Regions from separate parts of the Gulosibacter sp. ACHW.36C genome, predicted to be linked through region 2. Evidence: predicted binding sites of a transcription regulator. Region 2 holds the regulator's gene; each other region holds the start of a gene.
The links. The regulator LexA, encoded in region 2, represses DNA repair genes until DNA is damaged. The targets are predictions, from matches to a motif close to TCGAACANNTGTTCGA.
Positions count from the first base shown of each region.

Region 1: the regulator LexA is predicted to act here: its motif matches at 2,469-2,484, upstream of M3M28_RS06345 (HNH endonuclease signature motif containing protein).
Region 3: the regulator LexA is predicted to act here: its motif matches at 2,612-2,627, upstream of M3M28_RS03395 (HNH endonuclease signature motif containing protein).
Region 4: the regulator LexA is predicted to act here: its motif matches at 1,500-1,515, upstream of M3M28_RS02155 (HNH endonuclease signature motif containing protein).

Region 1 is NZ_CP097160.1:1,377,696-1,381,877, forward strand. Features, by position in the region: gene M3M28_RS06330 (undecaprenyl-diphosphate phosphatase) at 1-304, opposite strand, end outside; gene M3M28_RS06335 (M20/M25/M40 family metallo-hydrolase) at 389-1,705, opposite strand; gene M3M28_RS06340 (zinc-binding dehydrogenase) at 2,085-2,318, shown strand; gene M3M28_RS06345 (HNH endonuclease signature motif containing protein) at 2,562-4,115, shown strand.
Region 2 is NZ_CP097160.1:1,783,116-1,787,297, reverse strand. Features, by position in the region: gene hflX (GTPase HflX) at 1-1,292, shown strand, start outside; gene lexA (transcriptional repressor LexA) at 1,318-1,956, opposite strand; gene M3M28_RS08275 (LysM peptidoglycan-binding domain-containing protein) at 2,178-2,522, shown strand; gene M3M28_RS08270 (histidinol-phosphate transaminase) at 2,659-3,780, shown strand; gene hisB (imidazoleglycerol-phosphate dehydratase HisB) at 3,777-4,182, shown strand, end outside.
Region 3 is NZ_CP097160.1:762,559-766,740, reverse strand. Features, by position in the region: gene M3M28_RS03405 (quaternary amine ABC transporter ATP-binding protein) at 1-857, opposite strand, end outside; gene M3M28_RS03400 (FUSC family protein) at 1,432-2,490, shown strand; gene M3M28_RS03395 (HNH endonuclease signature motif containing protein) at 2,705-4,147, shown strand.
Region 4 is NZ_CP097160.1:497,663-501,844, reverse strand. Features, by position in the region: gene M3M28_RS02170 (HD domain-containing protein) at 1-31, opposite strand, end outside; gene M3M28_RS02165 (hypothetical protein) at 25-423, opposite strand; gene M3M28_RS02160 (SatD family protein) at 708-1,346, shown strand; gene M3M28_RS02155 (HNH endonuclease signature motif containing protein) at 1,700-2,998, shown strand; gene M3M28_RS02150 (NAD(P)/FAD-dependent oxidoreductase) at 2,995-3,927, opposite strand; gene gltX (glutamate--tRNA ligase) at 3,937-4,182, opposite strand, start outside.

The DNA of each region.
Region 1 (4,182 bases), 410 kb from region 2:
CGAGCAGCACGATCGGCACCGAGCCGATGATGATCAGCCAGCCCATGCGCGCGTCGGGGTCGTTGCGCGGCACTTTGCCGGTGAGCGATTGCACCCACTTCGTGATGATGCGCACGATGTCGCGCCAGAAGTAGACGACGACCGCGAGCTCGGTGCCGATCTGGATGATGGCGGTGAAGGTCGCTCCCGGGTCGTCCATGCCCATCGCGAGCCCCGCAACGCGGATGTGCGCGCTCGAGGAGATCGGCAGAAACTCAGTGAGCCCCTGCACGATGGCGAGAACGATCGCCTCCAACCAGCCCATGTGCGTTGATCCTTTCGGTCGCCTAATGCCAGCCGTTGATCTTACGCCCAGGCTCCCCGAGAAGCTGTGGGAGACGCGCGGCGGCTAGTAGGTGCGCAAGAAGTGTTCGAGCACCTGGCGGCCGAACACGAGCGACTCGAGCGGCACTCGCTCGTCAACGCCGTGGAACATGGCCGGGAAGTTGAGTTCAGCCGGAAGCTGCAGCGGGGCGAAGCCGTAGCCGTTGATGCCGAGGCGCGCGAGCGATTTGTTGTCGGTACCGGCGGGCAGCAGGTACGGGATGATCTTCGCCTCGGGGTCGTACTCGCGCAGGGATGCGAGGCTCGCGTCCACGAGCGGGCCCGTCGAGGGCGCCTGGGCGCCGATCGCCTGCCAGTCAATCTCGACGTCGATGCCGTCGCCGACGATCTCGCGGATCTGCTCGAGCACCGCATCCTCTTCGCCCGGCAGTGGGCGCACGTCAATCGCAACTGACGCCGTCTCGGGAATCACGTTGTGCTTGTAGCCGCCATCGAGCATGGTCGGGTTCGCGGTGGTGCGCAGGGATGCGCGCAGCCAGGCCGCCGCGAAGCCACCGCGGAGGGCGAGTTCATCTGGCGAAACCTGTTCTGCATCCGCGCCGGTGAGCTCGCACAGCGCGTCAATCATCTCGGTCGAAGTCTCGTTGAGCTGCACCGGCCACTCGTGCTCGGTGAGGCGCACGATGGCACGGGCGAGCTCGGAAATCGAGTTGTCGCTCGTCGGCACGACCTTCGAGCCGTGGCCGGAGGGGCGGCGCGCACGCAGGCGCAACCAGATCATGGCCTTTTCGCCGGTCTGCAGGAGGTAGGCGCGCTGACCGTCGATGTTGATTGAGTAGCCGCCGACCTCGCTGATCGCTTCGGTCGCACCCGCGAAGAGCTCGGGCTTGTTGTCGACCGCCCAGTGGGCGCCGAGCTTGCCGCCGTCTTCCTCGTCGGCAAAGAACGCGACGATGAGTTCGCGCTCGGGCAACTCGCCCGAAGCGATGATGTTGTCGAGTGCCGTGACGATCATGGCGTCCATGTTCTTCATGTCGACGGCGCCACGCCCCCAGATGCAGCCATCTCGCACCTCGGCAGCGAACGGGTCGACGCTCCAGTTGGAGGCGTCGGCCGGCACCACGTCGGTGTGGCCGTGCACGACGAGCGCGGGCTTGTCCGGGTTTCGGCCAGGGATGCGCGCCACGACGCTCGTGCGGTTCGTCTCAGACTCGAACAACACCGGCTCGGTGTTCAGCGCGCGGAGGCGCTCAGCGAGGTACTCCGCGGCCTCCCGCTCCCCCGAGCTCTTGCCATTGCCCCAGTTCTGCGTGTCAATACGGATGAGCTCGCGCGTGAGGCTGACGGTCGGATCGGAAGTAAGCGGGTGTTCCTCAGTCATGAAATCAAGCCTAAGCCGGTGGATACGAGAGCGGGGCGCGCTTGACGCTGTTTGACGGTGCGGCTGGGAAGTCAGTCGTTCGTAAGCCAGCGGAACAGGCGCGCGAGGAGCAGCGTCGGGCAAGTCATGGGTTCTGCGCTAGTTCTGGATCAGTTCGGTGACACCAATCACCTGAGACTCGCGCGCATCGAGACGCGACCATTACTGGCAACGGAGGTCCGCATCAGCATCGCCGTTGCGACCTCGATCGTCCTCGATGAAAACCACCCGAGCCTGCACCGCCAACCGCCGACAGTTTCCAAACTCAAGGCTGGGGTGCTGGGCATCGCGGGGACGGACGGCTCAGATTGCGATCCGTTCGGGCGTCCCGCCACACCGCGTGGTCACCATCGAGGTGCAAGATGCGCCCGTCGGCGTCGTTCAGGTCAATGGTGTCAACGCAGCTCCCGATGCGCTCGACCGAGTCCTGGAATTGATCTCTGCCAAGCCCTTGCGCAGCCCCGTCGCCGCAACGTACACCCTCGACCAGTTCCATCACGCGATCTCACACCAGCGCAGCCGCCACGTCCACGGCAAGATCGCGATCAGTACTCCATTGAGCAACGCGACCTAGGTCGAGGCCGACGAAGTAGCCCGAGCACCAATCGTCACCACGCGAGTCACTCAAACGGCCCGTTGATGTCGGGGGCTCGTGCGAGAGTGAACCTAGGTCGAAAACCGGCCCGTGGATGCTCGAAACCTCGAACATCGACGCCGGCAACATTAGAACGTATGTTCGCTTTCAATTTTGCCTACATGCGTATATATTTGCTACGACGGTTCCCCCATTGACGCACCTTCGAGGAGGTGACGCCCGATGACCGCAACGACTCCCCCACCGAACTCCAACCCTGATGCTGATGAGCCGATTCGTCGCGCACCGAAGCACCGGCCAGACGGCACCAGCCCTCCACCCAGCCCAAACGCAGCGCCCGACAAGCCGAGCCGTCGCGCACCGAAGCACCGGCCAGACGGCACCACCCCGCCACCCGAAACCGACGGACTCAACGACGCGCTCGCCGCGATCGAAGGCATGGTGCTCAACGGGGCGAAACTCGAACAAGTCGGCGCGTTCATGAAGATGATGGGCCTCGCGCAGGCCTACACCGTCACCGAGCACCGCACCTACACGCAACTTCAGGAACGTTCTTCGGTCGCGAGCCCCGACGATCTGCTGCGGTTGAACCTGCGGTCGATCGTGGCCGAGTTCGGGATCCACACGAACGAATCCGACACCGCACTCCTCAACCGCGCATATGACGCGCACCGCCTCGGCACCGACTTCGTCGGGTGGCTCGACCCGCTCCGCGAGGCCGAAGTCACCATGCGGCATGCCCGCGCGCTCCTCCGCCACGCGGGGATCGTGCCCGACGGGCGCCGCGATGAGTACGCGACCAAGGTGCTCGAATTTGCGAAGGGCGAGACCGTCGCCGCGACCGACGCCTTCGCGCGCAAGCTCGCCGCCGAACTCGGGGCCGAGGAGTTTGAGGCCGCGTTCGAGCACGAATACCAAGCACGCCACGTCACGATCGAAGACCGCGACTTCGGCATGTCGCGCATCACCGCCGACATCCCAACGCTGCAGGCCCACGCGATGTACGACCTCATGCAGCAGCAAGCCAAAGCGCTCCGTGAGGAGCACGTGAACGAGGCCGACGAACACCGGTGCCGCGTCCGCGACGCACAAGCACGCGGGGAAGCGCTCTCCCCTGCAGATGCCGAGTTCATCGAAGACCCACGCACGGTGCGCCAGTTGATGGCCGACCTGTTCGTCGAGACCTTCCTCACCACGACGCCGCAGAGCATGCGCGAGTACGACGCCAAGGGCCACTCGCGCGTGACCGCGACGGTGAGCATCGTGATCCCGGTCCTGAACTTGCTCAACCCGGACGCACCGCGTGATGTCGCGACACTGAACGGGATGATGCCGGTCAGCATGACCGAGGCCCGCGACATGGCCTCAAAGGCGAAATGCTTCCAACGAATCCTCACCGACCCCATCACCGGGCACGTCGTAACGGTTGATTCCCGCACCCCGACCCCATCGATGCGCAGATTCCTGCAAGCCAGGGACCAAGTGTGTTTATTCCCGAGCTGCCGCAGACCCGCCCATCAAAGCGAGTTAGATCACACGAAACCCTGGGCCGCGGGCGGCAACACCGACGTCGAAAACCTGGGACACCTCTGCCCAAAACACCACACCCTCAAACATCAGCGTCCGTGGGAATGCGAACAACTCGGCAATGGCAAAGTCAGGTGGCGAACCCCACGCGGCGAATGGGTCACCGTCGAACCAAGACCAGTCGGACCGATCTTCAAACCCGTCGACGACCAGAGCTATGACGCGATCAACGACCCCGCGCCCTTCTAGCGCGGCGGGACTCCGTCTGCACGCGACAAAGTGAGCAGATCGGTTGCTCAACTGGGCCGATTTGCGC
Region 2 (4,182 bases):
TCTGCGAGACGGCCGGCGCGGCCGTGCTCGACGGCATCCTGCAGCGACGCCCGCATCCCGACGCCTCGACCTATCTCGGGCGCGGCAAGGTCGAGGAGCTCGCCGACATCGTCCGCTCGGTTGGCGCCGACACCGTCGTCGCCGATACCGAGCTCGCCCCCTCGCAGCGCCGCGCACTCGAGGACCAGGTGAAGGTGAAGGTCATCGACCGCACCGCCGTCATCCTCGACATCTTCAGCCAGCACGCCAAGAGCCGCGAGGGTAAGGCGCAGGTCGAACTCGCGCAACTCGAGTACCTCCTGCCGCGCCTGCGCGGTTGGGGTCAGTCGATGTCGCGACAGGCCGGTGGCCAGGTCGGTTCGGCCGGCGCAGGTATGGGCTCGCGCGGCCCCGGTGAGACGAAGATCGAGCTCGACCGCCGCCGCATCCACACCCGCATGGCGCGACTGCGCCGCCAGATCGCCGGCATGAAGACCTCGCGCGACACGAAGCGCGCCGAGCGCGGTCGCAACCTCGTGCCCTCAGTGGCGATCGCCGGCTACACGAACGCGGGCAAGTCGTCGCTGCTCAACCGCATCACGCGCGCTGGCGTGCTCGTCGAGAACCAGCTGTTTGCGACGCTCGACGCGACGGTGCGCCGCACCGAGACGCCCGAGGGCCGGCCGTACACGCTCGCCGACACCGTCGGCTTCGTGCGCAACCTGCCGCACCAGCTCGTCGAGGCGTTCCGCTCGACGCTCGAAGAGGTGGCCGATTCGGATGTGCTCGTGCACGTGGTCGACGCGAGTCACCCCGACCCGGCGGGCCAGATTCGCACGGTGCGCGAGGTCATCTCCGAGATCGACTCGCGCGACGTGCCCGAGCTCATTGCCTTCAACAAGGCCGACCTCATCGACGCCGACACGCGCCTCATGCTGCGTGCCCTTGAGCCGAACTCGGTGTTCGTTTCGGCGCGCACGGGGGAGGGCGTCGAGGAGCTGCAGGAGCGCATCGCCGAGATGCTGCCGATGCGCGAGATCGAGGTCGAACTCGTCGTGCCGTACCAGCGCGGCGATCTCGTGTCGATGCTGCACGACCAGGGCGGCGTGCTGCGCGAGCTGCACGACACCGACGGCACGCACCTGCGCGCCCGCGTGCATCCCGACCAGATGGGCCTGTTCGAAGAGTTCAGAGTCGCCGGCCGCTCGGCGCCCGAGGGCAAGAAGCCCACGGTGCGGCACAAGCCGCGCGCCCGCGTCGAGGAGTCGACCGAACGGGTGCTGAGCCTGCCGCGGGTCGACTACGACAACTAGTACGACAACGAACTAGGGCGAGCGGCTAGACCGAGCGCAGCACCGCGACGACCTTGCCGAGCACCGTCGCCTCGTCGCCGAGGATCGGCTCGTAGTTCGAGTTGCGCGGCAGCAGCCAGGTGTGGCCGTCGCGCTGGCGGAACACCTTCACGGTGGCCTCGCCGTCGAGCATTGCGGCCACAATGTCGCCGTTGTTCGCGGTTGGCTGCTGTCGCACGACGACCCAGTCGCCGTCGCAGATCGCGGCGTCGATCATCGAGTCGCCCGACACGAGCAGTAGGAACAGCTCGCCGTCGCCGACGACCTGGCGGGGGAGCGGGAAGACCTCTTCGACTTGCTGCTCGGCCGTGATCGGCACGCCGGCCGCGATGCGCCCGACGAGGGGCACGAGCGCGGTGGGGCCGGGCGTGATGCTCGGTTCGACCTCGTCGATGGCGACGTTCACGAGCAGCTCGATGGTGCGGGCCTGGTTCGCGTTGCGGCGAATGTAGCCGCGCTTCTCGAGCTGGTTGAGCTGATAGGCCACCGACGAGGAGCTGATCAGGCCCACGGTGTCGCCGATCTCTCGGATGCTCGGGGCGAAGCCATTGCTGTTCTGGAACGTCGCGATGAACGAGAGAATGCGCTGTTGTGTGTCCGACAGGGGCTTGATCTGCTTGGCCATCGGCCCTCCTGAGGTGGTGGTCACGCGGCCATGTCGTAGGCCCGTGGTCAGCTGTGTTCCGTTGAAGTCACCCTACGTGGCATCAGCACCGGACTCAAACATCTTTTCGAGCGTGTCGCCCTCATTTTCGAGAAAGTGTTTGCTTTTCGAACAAGTCGAATCTATATTCGAAACAGATGTTCGCATGCGCTTCGCATGCACGTCGAAAGGAAGCGACCAACATGACTGCTCTCACTGCACGCACCAGCGCCACCGCGCAGCCCCGCCTGCGGCTCACGAGCCGTGGTCGTCGCCTGCTCGGCGCCGTTCTGCTCGCTCCAGTTGCCCTCGGCATCGGGGTTGGCATCGCCCAGGTTCCCGCCGCGCTCGCCTCGAACACGAGCAGCGCATCCGCAACCACGTTCGAACACCACACGGTGCTCGCGGGCGAGACGCTCTGGAGCATCGCCGACGACATCGCCGACGGCCACGACGTGCGCGACGTCGTGCACGAGATCATGCGCCTCAACCTGCTCGAGAGCTCCTCGGTGCAGGCCGGCCAAGAGCTCGCGCTGCCGAACTACTAGACCCCACAGATTTCCGGGCCGCGGACACGGCCGCGGTCCGGAAGCCACGCACCACCACCATTTCCGTGCCGGGCGCCGCAGCCACCCCTTCCGGAGGCGGCGCCCGCGGTGGTTTCCGGGTGCCTAAGATAAGGGGGTGACGAGCTTCGAAGACCTCCCGATTCGCGACGACCTGCGTGGGCTGACGCCGTACGGCGCGCCACAGGACGCGCTGCCGATCACCATCAACGTCAACGAGAATCCATTCTCGGTGCCGGAGGCCGTCGCGCTGTCGATCATCCAGCGCATCTCGCTCACCCTGCCGGGGCTCAACCGCTACCCCGACCGCGAATTCACCGAGCTCCGCGAGCGCCTCGCCGACTACCTCGGCCACGGGCTCACCCCCGCGCACATCTGGGCCGCAAACGGCTCGAACGAGGTGCTGCAGCAGCTGCTCCAGGCCTTCGCCGGCGCCGGCCGCAAGATCATGAGCTTCGCCCCGACCTATTCGATGTACCCGCTGCTCGCGAAGGGCGTCGGTAGCGAGTGGGTCGCAGCACCGCGCGACGAGAACTTCGAACTCACCCCCGAACGCGTGCGCACAGCTATCGAGGCCGAGCGTCCCGACGTCGTGCTGCTCTGCACGCCGAACAACCCCACGGGCACCCCGCTCGACCTCGACACCATCGCGGCCGCCTACGACGCGACCGACGGCATCGTCATCGTCGATGAGGCGTACGCCGAGTTCCGTCATGACGGTGCGCCCACTGCGCTGAGCCTGCTCGAGGGGCGCCCGCGGCTTGTCATCTCTCGCACCATGTCGAAGGCCTTCGCTTTCGCCGGCGTGCGCCTCGGCTACTTTGCCGCCGACCCGGCCGTTGCCGACGCCGTGCGGCTCGTGCGCCTGCCCTACCACCTCTCGGCGATCACGCAGGCCGCGGCGATCGCGGCGCTCGAGCACCGCGACACGATGCTCGCGCAGGTCGACCGCATCCGCAGCCAGCGCGACCGCATCGTCGACGAAGCCGCCGCGCTTGGCTACCGCCCGTACCGCTCCGACGCGAACTTCGTGCTCATCGGCGGCGTCGCCGACCCCGCCGAAATGTTCGAGGAGTTCGTGCGCCGCGGCATCCTGATTCGCAACACCGGCCCCGCCGACTGCATCCGCGTCACCGCCGGCACCGAGTCCGAAACCGACGCGTTCCTCTCGGCCCTCGCCGAGATCACCGCCGCCCGACCCGAGCTGCAGCTCACTGGTTCCGAAGGAGTCAGCGCATGACCGAACCCCGTACCGCCACCGTCGAACGCGCCACGAGCGAGTCAAGCATCCGCCTGAGCCTCAATCTTGACGGCACCGGCGCCTCGAATATCAACACCTCGGTGCCGTTCTACGACCACATGCTCACCGCTTTCGCGAAGCACTCGCTCACCGATCTCACGATCGAGGCAAAGGGCGACGTGCACATCGACGAGCACCACACCATCGAAGACACCGCGATCGTGCTCGGCGAGGCGATCCGCGAGGCCCTCGGCGACAAGCGCGGCATCGCGCGCTACGGCGACGCCCTCGTGCCGCTCGACGAGGCGCTCGCGCAGTGCGTCGTCGACATCTCGGGCCGGCCGTTCCTCGTGCACTCGGGCGAGCCCGAGGGCTTCGAGTTTCACCGCATCGGCGGCCACT
Region 3 (4,182 bases), 1.0 Mb from region 2:
ACGACCGCGAGGGCCGGCTGCATGACCGCCGAGGCGGTGAGCACGCGCGAACGGTCGACGTCCTGCACGAACTGCTCGACGTAGTCGTTCGCCGGGCTTGTGAGGATCTCCTCGGGGGTACCGATCTGGACGATTTCACCCGCGCGCATCACGGCGATGCGGTCGCCGAGGAACATGGCCTCGTTGAGGTCGTGGGTGATGAAGACGATGGTCTTGCCGAGCTGCTGCTGCAGGTCGACAAGCTCTTCCTGCATTTCGCGACGGATCAGCGGGTCGAGCGCGCTGAAGGCCTCGTCCATGAGCAGGATCTCAGTCTCGGCGCAGAGGGCGCGCGCGATGCCGACGCGCTGCTGCATGCCGCCCGAGAGTTCGTTCGGGAACGAGTCGGCCCACTGATCGAGGCCGACAGTCTCGAGCACCTTGCGGGCCTGTGCCTCCCGCTTGTCCTTCGGCACTTCCTGGACCTCGAGGCCGAACGCCACGTTCTCGAGCACCGTGCGGTGCGGGAAGAGCGCGAAGTGCTGGAAGACCATCGAGATGTGCTCACGGCGGATCTTGCGAATCGTCGCCGGGTTCGCCCCGACGATCTCCTGGCCGCGCACCTTGACCGAGCCGGACGTCGTCGGGTTGAGGCCGTTGAGCATCCGGATCAGCGTCGACTTTCCGGAACCCGACAGACCCATGACGACGAAGATCTCGCCCGGTTTCACGTCAAAACTCGCGTCGATCACGGCTGCCGTTGAGGCAGGCGCGAGATCATCGCGAGTGGCGCCTTGCTTAAGACGCTCAACAGCCTCCTTGGGCTGCCTGCCGAACACCTTGTACAGGTGCTCGACCGAGATGGCTGTGTCTGGCACGAACGCTCCTTTTGGGTTAGTCGTTGCCGCGCACGCAAATCGCGCACGAGGGATGCTCCACGGCATCCGCTTGATTCGGTGCGGTGTCGCACATCGCCGAGCAATGACATCGGGTCTTGAACTCGGCGGGTTTCACCGCAAATGGCGCGGGAGCGCAGTGCTCACCGCGGCGCAATTTGGGCGGCGGGGCGCCCGAATTACGGCTCAATAGCAACGCAATACTACCGACTTGAGTGTTTCCGACAGGCGCCGGGAAGCCCGATTCGGCCGGTTTCGCGGCGATGTCGGGTGCTTCGAGGGGCGTCGGATCCTTGCGCTTTCAAGCGAGTCGCGCGTGCGGGGCTATCGTTATGAAGACGTTAAGTCTCCGTGCTGCCTGCCATCGATTCCGCGGTGTTGCGCTGTCAGTAGGTGGTCGCGTCACTTTGCTCGCCTCGGTGCCGCTGCCGTTGGGCGCATCCCGAGGATGTGTGCCCGAGGCTGCCGATCGCACGAACCGAAGGGAGCCACGCAATTGACGTCACCGAGCACCGGCCAGGATCCCGAGCGGAAGCCCGAGAGTGCGTGGACCGAAGTGAACCCGTTTACCTCGGTGCTGCGCATTGACCCGGCGAATCGAGACCACGAGGTGGCGATTCGCTGCACAATTACCGTGCTCGTGCCGCTATTGGTGTTGCTGCTGACCGACCGGCTCGACCTCGTCGTGTTCGTGTCGTTCGCCGCTTTTCCAGGCATCTATGGGCGCAATCTCGAGCACGGGCCGCGGCTGCGGATGCAGTTGCGCGCCGGCGTGCTCATGTTCGCGACGCTGATGTCGGCGACGATCATGGCACGGCTGCTCGACGGGGTGCCGGGTGAAGTCTGGATCGCCGTGCTGTGCACCTCGGTGATGGCCGGGTTGAGCGCACTCGTGGCGCAGTATTGGCAGCTGCGGCCCGGCGGCGCGATTTTCAACGTGTTCGCCTTTGGCGCGGTGGTTGCCGTGCCGAAGCAACCGGTGCTGTGGGAGGCCGCGCTCGCAACGCTGGTGGTGATTGCCTGGGCGGTGTTGATGGGCATGTCGTCGCGGCTGCTCGGTCGGCGCTTTCGGCAGCCGATTGTCTGGCCGCGGGAGGCGACGTTCGCGGGTCGGCCGCATGCCACGTTCTTGACGGATGCTGGACTCAACTTCGTCGCTGCGGGTGCGGCCGGGGGCGTCTCGCTTTCGCTAAGCGGGCCGTGGAACATCGACCACACCTACTGGGCGCAGCTCGCCGCGGTGGTGCCGCTCGCCGGCCACACGACCAAGCACGCCGTGAACCGTGGTTTTCACCGCATCATCGGCACGTTTCTCGGGCTGTTTGGCACCGCACCGATTCTTTGGTTGGCGACGCCGGTGTGGGTGCTCATTCTCGTGATCGCGCTGCTGCAGGGGCTGACCGAGCTGTTCGTGCTGCGGTCGTACGGGCTCGGGCAGGTGTTCGTCACTCCCCTGGCGCTCGTTTCGATTGCACTGGCGACGGTTGGGAGCGGCGGGTCGGTGCGCGCGGATGGGCTCGTGTACGACCGGTTGATTGAAACGGTGATTGGCTCGCTTTTGGGTGTTGTTGTCGTGTTGGTGCCGTGGGCGGTGCGACGGGCGCGGCGGGGGTAGTCGGCTGGAGTCGGCTGGTTTCGGCGGTTTAGCGCGCATGTCGGAGGCTCGTGCGAGAGTGAGGCTGAGCCAGGAATGGCTCACGGATGATCGAAGCGCCGAACGTTCACGGCGACGAATTTAGAACATCTGTTCGCTACCAATTTCACTGGCATACGTATATACTTGCTACAACGGTTCGCCCATTGACGCACCTTCGAGGAGGTGACGCCCGATGACCGCAACGTCTCCCGACAATGACTCCCCCGAGCAGCCCCGCCGCGCAAAGAAGCACCGACCCGATGGCACCACACCCGAGCCCGAGACCGACGGTCTGAACGAACTGTTCAGCGACATGACCGGCACATTCGTCGATGTGTTCAACGCTGTGAAAGCCGGCGAGTTCGCGATGGCGCTGATTCTGGCGAGGGCGTACGAGGGTGCGGAACTGCGCACGAAGTGGCAGACCGACGAGCGCAGCTATGTTGCGAACTACGACGACCAACTGCGCCTCAATCTGCGTTCCGTGCTCGCAAGCTTCGGAGTGCCGACGAACTTGTCCGACGTCGCGCTCATCAATCGTGCCTATGACGCGCACTGGTTGACGACAGAGTTCGCCAACTGGTGCGAGCCTCTGCAAACGGTCGAAGTGACCATGCAACATTCCGGAGCGCTTCTGCGCCACGCGAACAAGGTCCCCCAAGACCGTCGAGACGAGTTCTCGGAGCGCGTCCTCGACTTCGCTCGCACGGCAACGGTCGGACAAACCGAGACCTTCGCGAAGAAGCTCGCCGCCGCACTCGGGGCGGCGGAGTTTGAGGAGACCTGCGAGCGTGAATACGCCGAACGCCGAGTGACGATCGAAGACCTCGACTTTGGCATGTCAGTCATTACCGCGACCGTCCGAACTGGCGAAGCGCACGCGCTCTACGACCTGCTCACGAAACAGGCGATCGTGCTGCGAGACGAGCACCGCGACGACGCAAAGGCACACCGTCAGCGTGTGCGCGAGGCCGCGAACACGGGCACCGCTCTGTCGACAGTCGATGCGGAATTCGTCGAGGATCCCCGCACGCTCGACCAGATCCGCGCCGACCTGTTCATCGAGACGATACTCACCGCGACGCCGCAGAGCATCCTCGAGTCGCACACCGCAGGCGCGGCTCGAATCACCGCCAACGTGAGCATCGTCATCCCTGTCATGTCGCTGCTCAACCCCGACGCACCGCGTGATGTCGCCACCATCGACGGCCTGAACCCGATGAGCATGGTCGAAGCTCGCGAGATCGCGGGCACGGCGTCCTGTTTTCATCGGCTCCTCACCGACCCGATCACCGGGCACGCGCTCACCGTCGACACACGAAAACCGACCGCCGAGATGCGCAGATTCCTGCAAGCTCGCGACCAAACGTGCATATTCCCGGGCTGCCGCAGGCCAGCACCCCAAAGCGAACTCGATCACACGCACCCCTGGGCCGCGGGTGGCAAAACGAGCGTCAACAACATGGCACACCTCTGCGTGCGCCACCACACGCTGAAACATCAGAAGCCGTGGAGGTGCCGGCATAAGGGCAACGGAGAAATGGAATGGATCCCGCCCTACGGCGAAACCATCACGGTCGAACCGGCACGCGTCGGCCCGGTGTTCAAACCACTCGAAGACCCTGTTCCCTTCTAAGGGAGAGCTCTGTCCGAATCGCGACATCAGCAAAT
Region 4 (4,182 bases), 1.3 Mb from region 2:
CGTCGAGGTTGCTGCCGTCATAGGTCACCACAGTCGCACCACTCCATACGCGATTCCAGCGAACGCGGCCGCCCAGAGCATGCTCGCGAACGTTCCAATAATGAAGAGCTCGCCCACGCGAGAGTCGGCCTGTGCGCGCAGCTCGGGGTATCGCCCGAGGCCCTTGATCGCGATGATCATCGCGAGGCCCGCGGGGAAGCCGGCGACGAGCGTCGCGTAGACCGCGGCGCGCTCGAGGATGCCGATCCAGCGGCCGCCGCGCAGCACGCGGCCGGTCTCGAGCAGCGGTAGGCCCGCCTCGGCCGACGGTTGCGGCGCGTCGATGCGGCGCAGCAGGAGACGCACGACCGGGTTGCCAAGCAGCGCGACCACGCCAAGAGCGGCGATGATGAGGGCCTTGAGCAGGAGCTCGAGGGGGTCCATGTCGCCTCCTTGGTGCGGTTTTCAGGGCTGAAGCACGGTGAGGGCGTGCAGGTGTTTCCTTCATTCTTGAAAGATGAAGGATTGCCGCGCATCACGTACAGGCGGGTGCACCGACTTATTGATTCTTGCAGTTTCACCCGACACACATTGAGGTGCGCCAGCTCACTGCAGCTTCCTCAAGTGAATCAGACGCCCCCGACATCGACGACCAAACGTGGGCCCCGAAACCTCGCGCCAGCACGCCAGTCCTTCAAATTTCGGCGAAATAAAGGTAAAGTCTTCATATGAGCAAAATGAAGGCAAATTCTTCATGTGTGGCGCTGCTCGTCGACATCGTCGACTCGCGCGGCTCTGACCGCTCGACGACACACGCGGCGATCTTGGCAGCGCTGCCGGAGCTCGACTCCGAGGCGGCACTCGAGCCAGTGCACCCCACCGTTGGCGACGAACTGCAGGGCATCTTCCGCACGCTCGGCGCCGCCCTCACCGCGAGCTACCACCTGCGCCTGTTGCTCGACGGCGCGGTCGAGCTACGCTTCGGGCTCGGCGGCGGCGAGGTGCGCGTCATCGACGAACAGCGCAACATCCAGGATGGCAGCGCCTGGTGGCGCGCTCGCGAAGCGATCGAGGCCGTCGAAACCCTCGAATCCGACCCGCAATACCCCGGCATCCGCACCGGCATCGTCGACGGTCGCTCCGAAAGTAATTCACTGGCACCGGCGACCGCGCAGCTCGTGGATGCGCAGCTCGCGCGGCTCCGCGTCGGCGCGCGCCACAGCCTCCGCCTCCTGCTCGACGGCCTCGACAACCAGCGTGCCGCCGAGGCCATCGGCATCAGCGCATCCGCGAACTCGCAACGCGTGCGCACAAATCAACTGCGCATCCTTGCCGACACCATGCTCGAACTCGGCAAGCTCGACTAGGCAGCATGAAGACGCTGCGCCGAGCCAGGCAGCAGCATGTCGAGCTTCAGCCACACTGACTCCATGTCGTAGGCCCGTGGTGTGCTTGCTTCAGCACCACATGACTTCGGCTCGCACGACGAGAGGATGCACGCTAAAGCACCTGACCTTAATTAGCATGTTTGTTCTAATCACATGAAATTCTCTCTTGCATTTACGTTCTAATAGTGCGAGAATTGAGTCACCCGCGAAGGAGGTACAGTTCGATGTCATCTACTCCACCAGCCGACGACTACTTCGGCGCTGCCACGCCTCCTCCCGAGACTGATGGACTTAACGAGCCACTGCAGCAGATCGGCGACTTCCTCGTAGAAGTGAAGGCAGCACGCGGGAAGGCAGACGCCGCCGAGGCACAGGCACTCTCCGCCGCATTCCTTATCACCGAGCAGCGGTCACACGCCGAGCGTGCGGAACACCCAGGGCGCGGGGCATATGCCGAGCTGTTTCGCTACAATTTGCGCTCGATCATGGGCTCCTACGGCGCCCTCCTCAACCTCAGCGACACCGCGCTGATCACACGCGCGCACGCCGCACACCGACTCACTTCGAAGTTCCCCTCTTGGCTCGAGCCGTTGCGCGCTGGCGAGGTGTCGAAGCAACAAGTCGACTCCGTGCTGCGGCATTCGAAAGACCTGCCCGACGAAGTCATCGATTCTTTCGGCGAGCAGGTGCTCAACTATGCCAAGAACCACCTCCCCGGCAAGACCGAGAAATACGCCGAATGCCTAGCCGCACGACATGCGGCAAGCGAGTTCGAAGCGAATCATGCACGAGAGGTGAAAGAACGCCGCGTCGTCATCCAAGATGTCGAGAACGGCATGTCTTGGCTCTCGGCGTACCTTCCCTCCAGCTTCGCGAACGCCGCTTTCGACCTCCTGACCACCGAGGCCAAGATCCTGCGTGACGAGAACAAGCGCGAGATCGCCGAGCTCAGGGCTTCGAACGACGAAGATGCAGCCGACACTGATTCTGCCGAGTTCCTGCCCGACGAACGCACGATCGAGCAGATCCGTGCAGACCTCCTCCTCGACACCCTGCTCACCTCCACCCCGCAAGGCATTCTCGAGAGCAAGTCCGCCGGTAAGCGGCGAGTGGAGGCCAACATCAGCATCGTCGTGCCTGTGCTCGCACTTCGCGACCCTGAGACGCCGCGCGACATCGCGACACTCAACGGAACACAGCCGATGAGCGTCGATGAGGCTCGCGACTGGTTCGGCGACGTGCCCTCGATCGAGCGCATCCTCACCGACCCCATCAACGGCCACGTCATCACCGCCGACACGCGCGTCGCGACTGCTTCGCTCACTCACTACCTACGTGCACGAGACCAAACTTGCCGGCACCCCGGTTGTCGCCGGCCCGCGGCCAAATGCGAACTCGATCACACGGTTCCATGGGAAATCGGCGGCAAGACCGTGCCCGAAAACCTGCAATACCTCTGCAAATGCCACCACATACAGAAACACCGGAAGCCATGGAGAGTACGACATCTCGGCGGCGGCGTGCTCGAGTGGACCTCGCCACTCGGACATGTGTTCATCGATTACCCAGAACCGATGGGCCCGGTGTTGGGCCCAGAGTTCAAGTACGCCGACGACCCGGCGCCGTTCTAGAACCCGATGGCGTCGCGGTGCGCGGCGATCGCGGTACGCGCACCCTTGCCCGCCGAGATGATGAGCACCTCGGGGCCCGGCGCGGTGAGCTCACCGGTCGCGTAGAGGTTCTGCACGCGGGTGCGACCGAAATTATCGGCGACGATGAGCCCCTCGGCATCCAGATCGGGCCGCAGATCGTCGTCGAGAAAACCGATCTGCGCTTCGAACGCCGGCAGCACGAAGGCCGCCTCCACCGGCACCACATCGCCATCGACGGTACGCACGCCGGTCATGGTCGCGCGCTCCCCCACAACATCCTCGATGTCGCGACGGTCGACGGCCACACCGAGCAAGCGCAGCCGCTCGGCATCGACCTCGTGCACCTGCTCCTCATTCGCGAACAGGGTGACGTGCGAGCCAATCCGCGACAGCTGCGCCGCCCGGTACGCGAGCGTCTTCGCGCTCGGCACGCCGAACACCGCGATCGACGCATCGCGCTTATTCCATGCGTCGCACACCACACACGAGTGGATGTGCGTGCCGTAGTACGCGCGCAGGGTCGGCAGTTCGGGGAAGATCTCCTTCAGTCCGGTCGCGAGAATCACGCGCTCGCCGTGCACGAGCCGCGCACGCGAACCGCGCACGCCCTTCGCCTCGACCCGGAAGCCCTCGCCATCACGCGAGATCCGCGTCACCTGTGCGAACTGAATCTCGGCGTTCTCGTACGCCTCAACCGACTCGCGGCCGGCGGCGCGCAGCTCGTTCGGCGGAATGTTGTCGCGCGAGAGAAACCCGTGTGCCTCCATCGTCGCCGAGTGCCGCGGTCGATTGCCGTCGAGCACCAGCACGCGGCGCAGCTGCCGCGCGAGCAGCAGCGCGGCCTGCAGCCCGGCGGGGCCGCCACCGACGATGACGACCTCGTAGTGGTCTTCCGGCGCGATGGTCACAGCGGCCTCCTAGGCGCTCAGGTGGTCGCGGAGCTTCTGGATGCGCGCCAGCGTCGCGTCGCGACCAAGCAGCTCCATCGACTCAAACAGCGGCGGCGAGATGCGGCGGCCCGACAGGGCCACGCGGGCCGGGCCAAACGCGAGCCGCGGCTTGATGCCGAGCTCGTCGATGAGCTTCGCGCGCATCGCGGCCTCGATCGGCTCGGTCGCCCACTCGCTCACGCCCTCGAGCGACTCGGCGGTTGCCGCGAGCAC